One region of the Kitasatospora sp. NPDC091276 genome, then DNA from elsewhere that is predicted to be linked to it. Evidence: riboswitches for the same ligand, from Rfam matches in the RefSeq annotation. Region 1 holds a riboswitch; the other holds the start of a gene.
What was found. A riboswitch is a leader RNA that binds a small molecule or an ion and turns the genes downstream of it on or off. The one in region 1 is predicted to bind cobalamin.

Region 1 (5,359 bases):
CCGGCCCAAGGCGCTCAACGCGCTCAACACCCAGCTGATGAACGAAGTCGTGCAGGCGGCAACGGAGTTCGACCGTGCCCCGGAGATCGGCGCGCTGGTCATCACCGGCTCGGAGAAGGCCTTCGCGGCCGGCGCCGACATCAAGGAGATGCAGTCGCTCGACTTCGTCGACGCCTACCTCGGCGACTGGTTCGCCGCCTGGGACCGCTTCGCCGCGCTGCGCAAGCCGGTGGTGGCGGCGGTGGCGGGCTACGCGCTGGGCGGCGGCTGCGAGCTGGCGATGCTGTGCGACGTCCTCCTGGCGGCGGACACCGCGAAGTTCGGGCAGCCGGAGATCAAGCTCGGCGTGATCCCGGGCATCGGCGGCTCGCAGCGGCTGACCCGGGCGGTCGGCAAGGCGAAGGCGATGGAACTGTGCCTGACCGGCCGGATGATGGGCGCCGAGGAGGCCGAGCGGGCCGGCTTGGTCTCCCGGATCGTCCCGGCGGGCCAACTGCTGGCCGAGGCCCTGACGGTGGCCGGGACGATCGCGGCGATGTCCACCCCGGCAGCGGTCATGCTCAAGGAGAGCGTCAACCGCTCGTACGAGACCACGCTCGCCGAGGGCGTGCGCTTCGAACGGCGCCTGTTCCACGCCGCCTTCGCCACGGCGGACCAGAAGGAGGGCATGGCGGCCTTCGCCGAGAAGCGCCCGCCGGAGTTCCTTCACCGCTGACGGTCCGAGCGCTTCGCGGCGCGATGTGGCGCGATGCGGCGGACGATCCCTTGACCGGATCTTCTCCGTCTCGCCGTGACGGGCCGTCATGTTGTGACTCCGCCGCTGGGGGAAGTCCGGTCCGAATCCGGCGCCGACCCGCAACGGTAGGCCGCCGATCCGATGTCGGCGGCGAGCCCGGGTACCCGGCGGCGGAGGTGTGTCGTCCCCTCCTCCCGTCGTGGTCTGCGGGCCGGAGCTCCGAGGGCTGCCCGGCTTGTTGCCGCCGTCCTCCGGGCCCCTGCGTGCGGGCCCGGAAAGGCCCACCGTGTCCTCGTTCCGACGCCCCCTGCGCCTCTTCGCGATACCCGCGCTCGCCCTCGCCACCGTCCTCCCGACGGCCGCTGCCGCCCACGCGGCACCGCCATCGGCTCCGCGAGCGGTGAGGGAGTCTCACCATGCGGACGGCTTCCGTGAATTCCGCGTCGGCCCCGGCGGTTTGCCCCTAAGCTGGCGACGCAGCTGGTTCGTCCTGCCCGCCAGGCAGGACGTCGCAAGAGGGAACCCGGTGGGAATCCGGGACTGCCCCGCAGCGGTGAGTGGGAACGACCGCCGTCATACGCACTGGACCCGGGACGGGTCTGGGAAGCGATGGCCAGTAGGTACCGGACGCCGACAGGCACGGTGCGCCCACGAGTCCGAAGACCTGCCCGTTGCCCGCCCGCGGACCGTTCCGCGTGCGGATATCCCGGTGACCTCGTGGGCGGGTCGGCGACCATACCAGGCGGGTCCGGCACGTGCATCGACGTGAGCCGCCGCCCGGTTCGTCATCCCTTCGCGCTCTCGTCCCGTCCCCGGGTACTTGAGGAGCCAGACTCGCGAAGGAGAGTCCCTTGACCACGAAGTCCGCGGCCGCGGCAACCAGGGCCACCGTGTACGGCTACCCCCGGCAGGGCCAGGGCCGGGAGCTGAAGAAGGCCATCGAGGGCTACTGGAAGGGCACGGTCACCGCCGACGCCCTGCGGGAGGCGGCGGTCGGCCTGCGCCGGGAGAACTGGGCGCAGCTCGCCCAGGCCGGGGCCTCGGAAGTGCCCACCGGCGACTTCTCGCTCTACGACCACGTACTGGACACCACGGTCGCCGTCGGCGCGATCCCGGCCCGCCACCGGGCGGCCGTCGAGGCGGACGCGCTGGACGGCTACTTCGCCATGGCGCGCGGCACCCAGGAGGTCGCGCCGCTGGAGATGACCAAGTGGTTCGACACCAACTACCACTACCTGGTGCCCGAACTCGGCCCGGACACCGTCTTCACCGCGGACCCGGCCAAGGCCGTCGGGGAGTTCCGGGAGGCGCTGGCGCTCGGCCACACCGCACGCCCCGTGCTGGTCGGCCCCCTCACCTACCTGCTGCTCGCCAAGCCCGCCCCCGGTGTCGCCGAGGACTTCCAGCCGATCACCCTGCTGGACCGGCTGCTGCCCGTCTACGCGCAGCTGCTGGCGGACCTGAAGGCGGCCGGCGCCGAGTGGGTGCAGCTGGACGAGCCCGCGCTGGTGCAGGACCGCACCCCGGCCGAGCTGAACGCCGCCGCCCGCGCCTACCGTGAGCTGGGCGGCCTGGCGGACCGTCCGAAGCTGCTGGTCGCGAGCTACTTCGACCGCCTGGGTGAGGCCCTGCCGGTGCTGGCCAAGGCCCCGGTCGAGGGCCTGGCGCTGGACTTCACGGGGCCCGCCGCGGCGAACCTGGACGATCTGGCCGCCGTCGGCGGGCTGCCCGGCAAGCGGCTGGTCGCCGGGGTGGTCGACGGGCGCAACATCTGGATCAACGACCTGGAGAAGTCGCTGGCCACCCTGGCGACCCTGCTGGGCCTCGCCGAGCGGGTCGACGTCGCGCCGTCGTGCTCCCTCCTGCACGTGCCGTTGGACGCCGCCGCCGAACGCGACGTCGACCCGCAGATCCTGCGCTGGCTCGCCTTCGCCAAGCAGAAGGCCAGGGAGGTGGCGCTGCTGGCCCGGGGCCTGCGCGAGGGCACGGGGGCGATCGCCGCCGACCTGGCCGCCAACCGCGCCGACCTCGCCTCGCGCGCCAACTCGCCGATCACCCACGACCCGGCGGTGCGCGCCCGTACCGCCGCCGTCACCGCCGACGACACCCGCCGCGCCCAGGCCTACCCGCAGCGGGCCGAGGCCCAGCGCGCCCGGCTCGGCCTGCCGCTGCTGCCGACCACCACGATCGGCTCGTTCCCGCAGACCTCCGAACTGCGGGTCGCGCGGGCCGACCTCACGGCGGGCCGGATCGACGCCCCGGCCTACCGGGAGCGCATCGAGGCGGAGGTCCGGGAGGTCATCGCCTTCCAGGAGAAGGCCGGACTGGACGTCCTGGTGCACGGCGAGCCCGAGCGCAACGACATGGTCCAGTACTTCGCCGAACAGCTCACCGGCTACCTCGCCACCCGGCACGGCTGGGTGCAGTCCTACGGCACCCGGTACGTGCGCCCGCCGGTCCTGGCCGGGGACATCTCCCGCCCGCACCCGATGACCGTCGACTGGTTCGGCTACGCGCAGGGCCTCACCGACCGCCCGGTCAAGGGCATGCTCACCGGCCCCGTCACGATGCTCGCCTGGTCCTTCGTCCGCGACGACCAGCCGCTCGGCGACACCGCCCGCCAGGTCGCCCTCGCCCTGCGCGACGAGGTCACCGACCTGGAGGCCGCCGGCGCGGCCGTCGTCCAGGTCGACGAGCCGGCCCTGCGCGAGACCCTGCCGCTGCGCGCCGCCGACCGCCCGGCGTACCTGGCGTGGGCGACCGAGTCCTTCCGCCTCGCCACCTCCGGGGTACGGGCCGACACCCAGGTCCACACCCACATGTGCTACGCCGAGTTCGGCGCGATCATGACGGCGATCGACGAACTCGACGCGGACGTCATCTCGCTGGAGGCCACCCGCTCGCACATGGAGGTCGCCGGCGAACTCGCCGGGGCCGGCTACCCGCGCGAGGTCGGCCCGGGCGTCTGGGACATCCACTCCCCGCGCGTCCCGAGCACCGACGAGGCCATCGCCCTGCTGCGCGCGGGCCTCGCGGCCATCCCCGCCGAGCGGCTCTGGGTCAACCCCGACTGCGGCCTGAAGACCCGCGGCTGGACCGAGACCCGCGCCTCGCTCGACAGCCTCGTCGGCGCCGCCCGCCACCTGCGCGCGGAGCTCGCCGGCTGACCCCCCGGTGACGCGACCCGGCCGGGCCCCGCACGCCGTGCGGCGCCCGGCCGGGTCGGCCCGGGACCGTCCCCGGGCGGGCTGCCGCAACGGCGGCCCGGCCCGTTTCACCCGGACCCGGTTAGCCCGAGGTTCTGGTAGATCTCCGTCGTCACCGTGGAGAAGTTCATGGTCATGAAATGCAGCCCGGGAACTCCCTCGGAGAGCAGGCGTCGGCACATTCCGGTGGCGTGATCGATACCGATCGACCGGACGGCCTTCGGGTTGTCCTGCTGCTTCAGCATGCTTTCGGAAAGCTCGTCGGGAATGGCGGCGGTGGTCAGTGCCGGAATCCTCCGAAGTGACCGGATACTGGTCACCGGCATGATCTCCGGAATGACCGGAACGGTGCAGCCGGCCGATTCCAGTCGATCCCGGAAACGGAGGTAGCTGTCCACGTCGAAGAACATCTGGGTGATGGCGTAGTCGGCTCCCGCCCGGCACTTCTCGATGAAGTGCCTGATCTCGAAATCCCAGTCGGGGGACCTCGGGTGCAGGTCCGGGAAGGCGGCCACACCGACGCAGAAGTCGCCGGACTCCTTGATCAGCCGCACCAGGTCGGCGGCGTACTCCACTCCGTCGGGGTGGCGGTGCCAGGTGCCCAGCGGATCGCCCGGCGGGTCGCCGCGCAGCGCCAGGATGTTGCGAACGCCCTGGTCGGCGTAGTGGCCGAGAATGTTCCGCAGTTCGGCGACGCTGTGGCCGACCGCGGTCAGGTGGGCGGTCGGCGTGAGGGTGGTCTCCTGCGCGATGCGGCCGGTGACGTTCACCGTCCGCTCCCGTGTGGACCCGCCGGCACCGTAGGTCACGGAGACGAAGGTGGGGGACAGCGCTTCCAGGCGCCGGATCGCATTCCACAGGCCGACCTCCGCTTCGGCGCTCCGGGGCGGCATGAATTCGAACGAATAGGAAAGCCTGCCGGTCGCGAGGAGTTCGCGGATGGAGGTCGCCCGATCCGTCCGCGTGGAGGGAATTCCGAGTGTCATGGCAGGAGGTTAACCAGCCGGGCTCGCGGTAGTCCTCAAGTGTCCACTCTGTGATACGAATTCTCTCGGGGGTGCGAGTTGGGAGACGGGTGGGGCGGGCGGCACAATGAGTTCATGAAAAGACCTTCGCAGGTATTGTCGGGACTGCCCGGATGGGATCGGTGCGCGGTGATGGGAGTCGTGAACGTGACCCCCGACTCGTTCTCGGACGGCGGCCGCTGGCTGGACCCGGGGCGCGCGGTGGACCGTGGACTGCTGCTGGCCGAGCAGGGCGCGGACATCGTGGACGTCGGCGGGGAGTCGACCCGGCCGGGAGCGACCAGGGTGTCCGAGGAGGAGGAACTGCGCCGGGTCCTGCCGGTGGTGCGCTCGCTCACCGACAAGGGCGTCCTGGTCAGCATCGACACGATGCGGGCCCGGGTCGCCGAAGC
Region 2 (5,359 bases), on a different contig from region 1:
GGCCATCCTCGACCTGATCGAGGCCGACCCGGAGGGCGCCAAGACCCCGGACGGCACGCACACCGTCGAGCTGATCCGCCGCGCCATCCAGGTCAAGGCCGACGTGGTCTCCGGGGACCTCAAGGAGTCCGGCCGGCGCGAGATCCTCAACTACGGCCACACCCTCGGCCACGCCATCGAGCGCAACGAGCGCTACAAGTGGCGGCACGGCGCCGCGATCTCCATCGGCATGGTCTTCGCCGCCGAACTCGGCCGCCTGGCGGGCCGGTTGGACGACGAGACGGCCGACCGGCACCGTACCGTGCTGGCCTCCGTCGGCCTGCCGCTGCGTTACCAGGCGGACGCCTGGCCGAAGCTGCTGGACGCCATGAAGATCGACAAGAAGTCGCGCGGCGACCTGATCCGCTTCATCGTCCTGGACGGCCTCGGCAAGACCTCCGTCCTGGAGGGCCCCGACCCGTCCCTGCTGGTCGCCGCCTACGCGGAGGTCTCGGCGTGACCAGGGTCATGGTGCTCAACGGCCCCAACCTCGGGCGGCTCGGCAGCCGCGAGCCGGACGTCTACGGCGCCACCTCCTACGCCGGGCTGGTCGAGCGCTGCACCGCGCTCGGCAAGGAGTTCGGCTTCGAGGTCGAGGTGCACGAGACCAACTCCGAGCAGCAGATGGTGGAGTGGCTGCACGAGGCGGCCGACGGCAAGGTGCCCGTGGTGATCAACCCGGGCGCGTTCACGCACTACTCGTACGCGATGCGGGACGCCGCCTCGCAGCGCACCGCGCCGCTGATCGAGGTGCACATCTCCAACCCGTACGCCCGGGAGACCTTCCGGCACACCTCGGTGATCGCCGCGGTGGCCTCCGGCACCATCGCGGGGTTCGGGCTCGGCTCGTACGAGCTGGCCCTGCGCGCCCTGGCCGAGCAACTCGCCACGCGCTGACGCCTGGTCAGCGGCCCGGTGGCGGACTGTGCCCGCCGCCGGGCCGCCGTGTAGTCTCCCCGCTGAGAGGTGTCGGGAGGTGACCGTGACGCAGTACGCCGGGGGCGGGCAGGTCCCGCCGCGTCCCGTCGCTCCGCCGGGGCCGCAGCCGTCGGGGGCCGCCGCGCCGCCGCCGGTGCCGCCCGCTCCGGCTCCTGTTCCCGCCGCCGCGCCGCCGGTTCCGGCCGCTCCGGTGCCGCCCGCTCCGGCTCCTGTTCCCGCCGCCGCGCCGCCGGTTCCGGCCGCTCCGGTGCCGCCCGCTCCTGTTGCCGCGCCCGCCCCGGCCGCACCCGCGCCCGGCGCGCCGGTCCCCGTCGGGTCCACCGGGCACTTCGTGCTGCCCTCCGGCACGCCCGTGCAACTCCCCGCCCACCCGCCGCAGCGGCACGCGCCCACCAGTCCGATCGCCGTCCTGCTGATCGGCCCGGCCGGGGCCGGCAAGACCACCGTCGCCCGGTACTGGGCCGAGCGCCGGCCCAGCCCGACCGCGCACATCAGCCTGGACGACGTCCGCGAGTGGGTGCAGTCCGGCTTCGCCAACCCGCAGTCCGGCTGGAACGACGCCTCCGAGGCGCAGTACCGGCTGGCCCGCCGCACCTGCGGCTTCGCCTGCCGCAACTACCTCGCCAACGGCATCTCCTGCATCATCGACGACGCCGTCTTCCCGGACCGCCCGGCCATCGGCCTCGGCGGCTGGAAGCGGCACATCGGCCCCGGCATGATCCCGGTCGTGCTGCTGCCCAGCCTGGACTCCGTGCTGCACCGCAACGCCCGGCGCGGCGGCACCCGGCGGCTCGGTGACGAGGAGGTGGCGCGGATCCACGGCCGGATGGCCGGCTGGTACAACTCCGGGCTGCCGATCATCGACAACTCGTACCTGGACGTGGCCGGCACCGCCGCCGAGCTGGACCGTGTCATCCTGGCCCGGCTGATGGGCATGCCGGTGCGCTGACCTGCGACGATCCGGCGGTGTCGGTGCCGGCTGCGATGATGTGCGGGTCCTGTCGAACCACCCCGGGGGAGCTGACGCCCGTGCCGGAAGGCCACATCATCCACCGCCTCGCCGCCGAGAACCGGAAGGCCTTCGGCGGCCGCCCGGTCGAGGTGTCCAGTCCGCAGGGCCGGTTCGCCGACGAGGCCAAGGCCATCGACGGGCAGTTGCTCACCGCGGCCGAAGCCGTCGGCAAGCACCTGTTCCTCGGCTTCGAGGAGGGCGCCTGGGTGCACGTCCACCTCGGCCTCTACGGCGGCTTCGCCTTCGGCACCGGGCCCGCGCCCGAGCCGGTCGGCCTGGTCCGGCTGCGGCTGGCCAACGACGACGGCTACGCAGACCTGCGCGGCCCCAACACCTGCGCGCTGGTCACCGGCGCGGAGAAGGCCGCCGTCGCGGCCCGGCTGGGCCCCGACCCGCTGCGCGCCGACGCCGACCCGCAGGCCGCCTGGCGCCGGATATCGGCCAGCCGGACGACCGTCGCCGCGCTGCTGATGGACCAGAAGGTGCTGGCCGGGGTGGGCAACGTCTACCGGGCCGAGGTGCTGTTCCGCCACGGGATCAACCCGCACCGCGCCGGCCGCGACCTCACCCGGGGCGAGTGGGACGCGATCTGGGCCGACCTGGTCGCCCTGATGCACGAGGGCGTCGGCGCGGGCCGGATCGACACCGTCCGCCCCGAGCACACCCCCGAGGCGATGGGCCGCCCGCCGCGCGTCGACGACCACGGCGGCGAGGTGTACGTCTACCGGCGGGCCGCGATGCCCTGCCTGGTCTGCGGCACCGACGTCCGGACGGAGCAGCACGCCGCGCGCAACCTCTTCTGGTGCCCCGCCTGCCAGGCGGCCTGACCGCGTTCGAGGGTTGCTCCGGCCGGGCCCCGGCGCGTCCTCCGGGGGGGGGGGAGCCGGTCAGCCGACGGCCGTGTTGGGCTCGTGGTGTTCGGCGGCGGCGCACGCGTCGAGGAGGGGGCGCAGGGCCTCGTCCACGAGCCGGTAGCGCACGACCCGCCCGTCCTTGTCTCCGGTGACCACGCCCGCGGTGCGGAGCAGCCGCAGGGCCTGGGACACGGCGGGGTCGCGCATGCCGGTGGCGACGGCGAGGTCGGAGACGGCGAGCGGGCCGGCCCGGTGGAGGGCGAGCAGGAGGGCGAGCCGCCCGGGGTCGGCGAGCAGGGAGAACCGCTCGGCCCAGGTGCGGACGTGCGCGGGGTCGCCGATCGCGGCGATGGCCTCGCAGACCCGGTGTCCGTCGATGGTGCGGTGGCCCGCGCGGTCGGCCGGTACGAGATGCATGCGCACATTGTTGCAGGAGGGGGCCTGTGATCCTGGACACCTGCGCAGGTGCGCAGCCTTGCAAGGGTGGGTCCTGGCCCCTACGGTGTTCCCCGCCGTGGTGCTCGGGAAGACCGGTGACGGATCCTCAGGGGTCCCAGTCCGGAGCGGCCCTCGCCACTGTGATCGGGCCATCGTGATCGTCGACGATGGAGAGACGTCCGTACCCACGACGCCACTGGGAGCCTCGCGCACCTGGGAAGGCGGGTACGGGACCCCCGTAAGCCAGGAGACCGGCCACGGCATCTCACGAAGTGTTTCCACGAGGTGCTGGAGCGTGACCCGAATGACCCTGCCCGAAACCGCCGCCGCCGAGGCGCCGGCGACACCGTCCGTGCTGCCCACGTTCCGCTGGAAGCGCGAGGACACCGTCCGCACGGCCGGGCTGATGGGGGTGATCCTGGCCATGCACGTGGTGGCCTTCGGGACGCTCGTCTTCCTGGTCGCGCCCCACAACTACGCGGTCGGCACCCAGGTCTTCGGGGTGGGCCTCGGGATCACCGCGTACACCCTCGGCATGCGGCACGCCTTCGACGCCGACCACATCGCGGTGATCGACAACACCACCCGCAAGCTGATGGCGGACGGCAAGCGGCCGGTCTCGGTCGGCTTCTGGTTCGCCCTCGGGCACTCCTCGATGGTGGTGCTGATGGCCGCCCTGGTGGCGGGCGGCGCGCAGCTGGCCAGCACGCTGATGGACGACGACTCGGCCACCCACAAGTGGCTCGGGATGGTCGGCACGACGGCCTCCGGGGCGTTCCTCTACCTGATCGGCGCGCTCAACCTGGCCGCGCTGCTCGGCATACTCAAGGTGTTCCGGGCGATGCGGGCCGGGTCGTACGACGAGGCGCAGCTGGAGGAGCACCTCAACTCGCGCGGCTTCATGGCCCGGGTGCTGAACCGGGCGACCCGGTCGATCACCCGGCCCGGGCAGATGTTCCCGGTGGGCATGGTGCTGGGGCTGGGCTTCGACACCGCGACCGAGGTCACCCTGATGGTGATGGCCGGGTCGGGCGCGGCGGCCGGGCTGCCCTGGTACGCGATCGTCTGCCTGCCGCTGCTGTTCGCGGCCGGGATGAGCCTGTTCGACACCCTGGACGGGACGTTCATGAACTTCGCGTACCAGTGGGCCTTCGCGAACCCGGTCCGGAAGGTGTACTACAACCTGACGATCACCGGGCTGTCGATCGCGGTGGCCTTCGTCATCGGCACCATCGAACTGGTCGGCGTGCTGCACGAGAAGCTCGATCTGACCGACCCGGTCACCGGCTGGATCGCGGGCATCTCGCTGGACAACGTCGGCTACGCGATCGCCGGGCTGTTCGTGGTGGTCTGGGCCGCGGCGATCGCCTACTGGAAGCTGGCCCGGGTGGAGAAGCGCTGGGTGGCCGCCGAGTAGCGACGGCTGCGATCAGCGACGGCAGCGAGCAGCGACGGCGCCTCCCCCGGGATTCCGGGGGAGGCGCCGTTTCGTCGCTGCGGGTCGGTGCCGGTCGTCGAGCGGGCGGGGTTCAGCGCTCTTCGCGGAAGTCGACGTGCCGGCGCGCGACCGGGTCGTACTTGCGCAGGACCATCCGGTCCGGGTCGTTGCGGCGGTTCTTGCGGGTCACGTACGTGTAGCCGGTGCCGGCGGTGGAGCGGAGCTTGATGACGGGGCGCAGTTCGCTGCGGGCCATGGGTGTCCTCCCGGGTTGGCGGGGTGTTCGGGGCTGGGGCGAAACCGTACACCGAAATGGAAGTCATTTTCATCTGGTGTAACGTGAGCTCCGTCCCGCCCATTCCCGGACGCCAGGGAGCACCCATGTCCGCCCACTGCCAACTCACCGGCCGCCGGCCCGGATTCGGCAACGCGATCTCGCACTCGCACCGCCGCACCCGCCGCCGCTTCGACCCCAACATCCAGCACAAGCGCTACTGGCTGCCCGGTGAGGGCCGGTACGTCCGGCTCACCCTCAGCGCCAAGGGCATCCGCACCATCGACACGATCGGCATCGAGGCCGCCGTCGCCCGCATCCGCGCCCGAGGGGGGAAGGTCTGATGGCCAAGCAGAGCAAGATCG

Region 2: linked by a shared signal. The riboswitch ahead of AB0O19_RS06920 (HoxN/HupN/NixA family nickel/cobalt transporter) and the one ahead of metE (5-methyltetrahydropteroyltriglutamate--homocysteine S-methyltransferase) in region 1 are both predicted to bind cobalamin.

Annotation. Positions count from the first base shown of each region.
Region 1 is NZ_JBFBFU010000010.1:122,193-127,551, forward strand. Features, by position in the region: gene AB0O19_RS14935 (enoyl-CoA hydratase) at 1-715, shown strand, start outside; cobalamin riboswitch at 802-923, shown strand; cobalamin riboswitch at 1,201-1,423, shown strand; gene metE (5-methyltetrahydropteroyltriglutamate--homocysteine S-methyltransferase) at 1,588-3,903, shown strand; gene metF (methylenetetrahydrofolate reductase [NAD(P)H]) at 4,011-4,928, opposite strand; gene folP (dihydropteroate synthase) at 5,043-5,359, shown strand, end outside.
Region 2 is NZ_JBFBFU010000004.1:207,662-213,020, forward strand. Features, by position in the region: gene aroB (3-dehydroquinate synthase) at 1-499, shown strand, start outside; gene aroQ (type II 3-dehydroquinate dehydratase) at 508-936, shown strand; gene AB0O19_RS06905 (AAA family ATPase) at 1,016-1,927, shown strand; gene AB0O19_RS06910 (DNA-formamidopyrimidine glycosylase family protein) at 2,008-2,817, shown strand; gene AB0O19_RS06915 (metalloregulator ArsR/SmtB family transcription factor) at 2,878-3,261, opposite strand; cobalamin riboswitch at 3,343-3,557, shown strand; gene AB0O19_RS06920 (HoxN/HupN/NixA family nickel/cobalt transporter) at 3,587-4,699, shown strand; gene rpmG (50S ribosomal protein L33) at 4,812-4,976, opposite strand; gene rpmB (50S ribosomal protein L28) at 5,102-5,338, shown strand; gene rpsN (30S ribosomal protein S14) at 5,338-5,359, shown strand, end outside.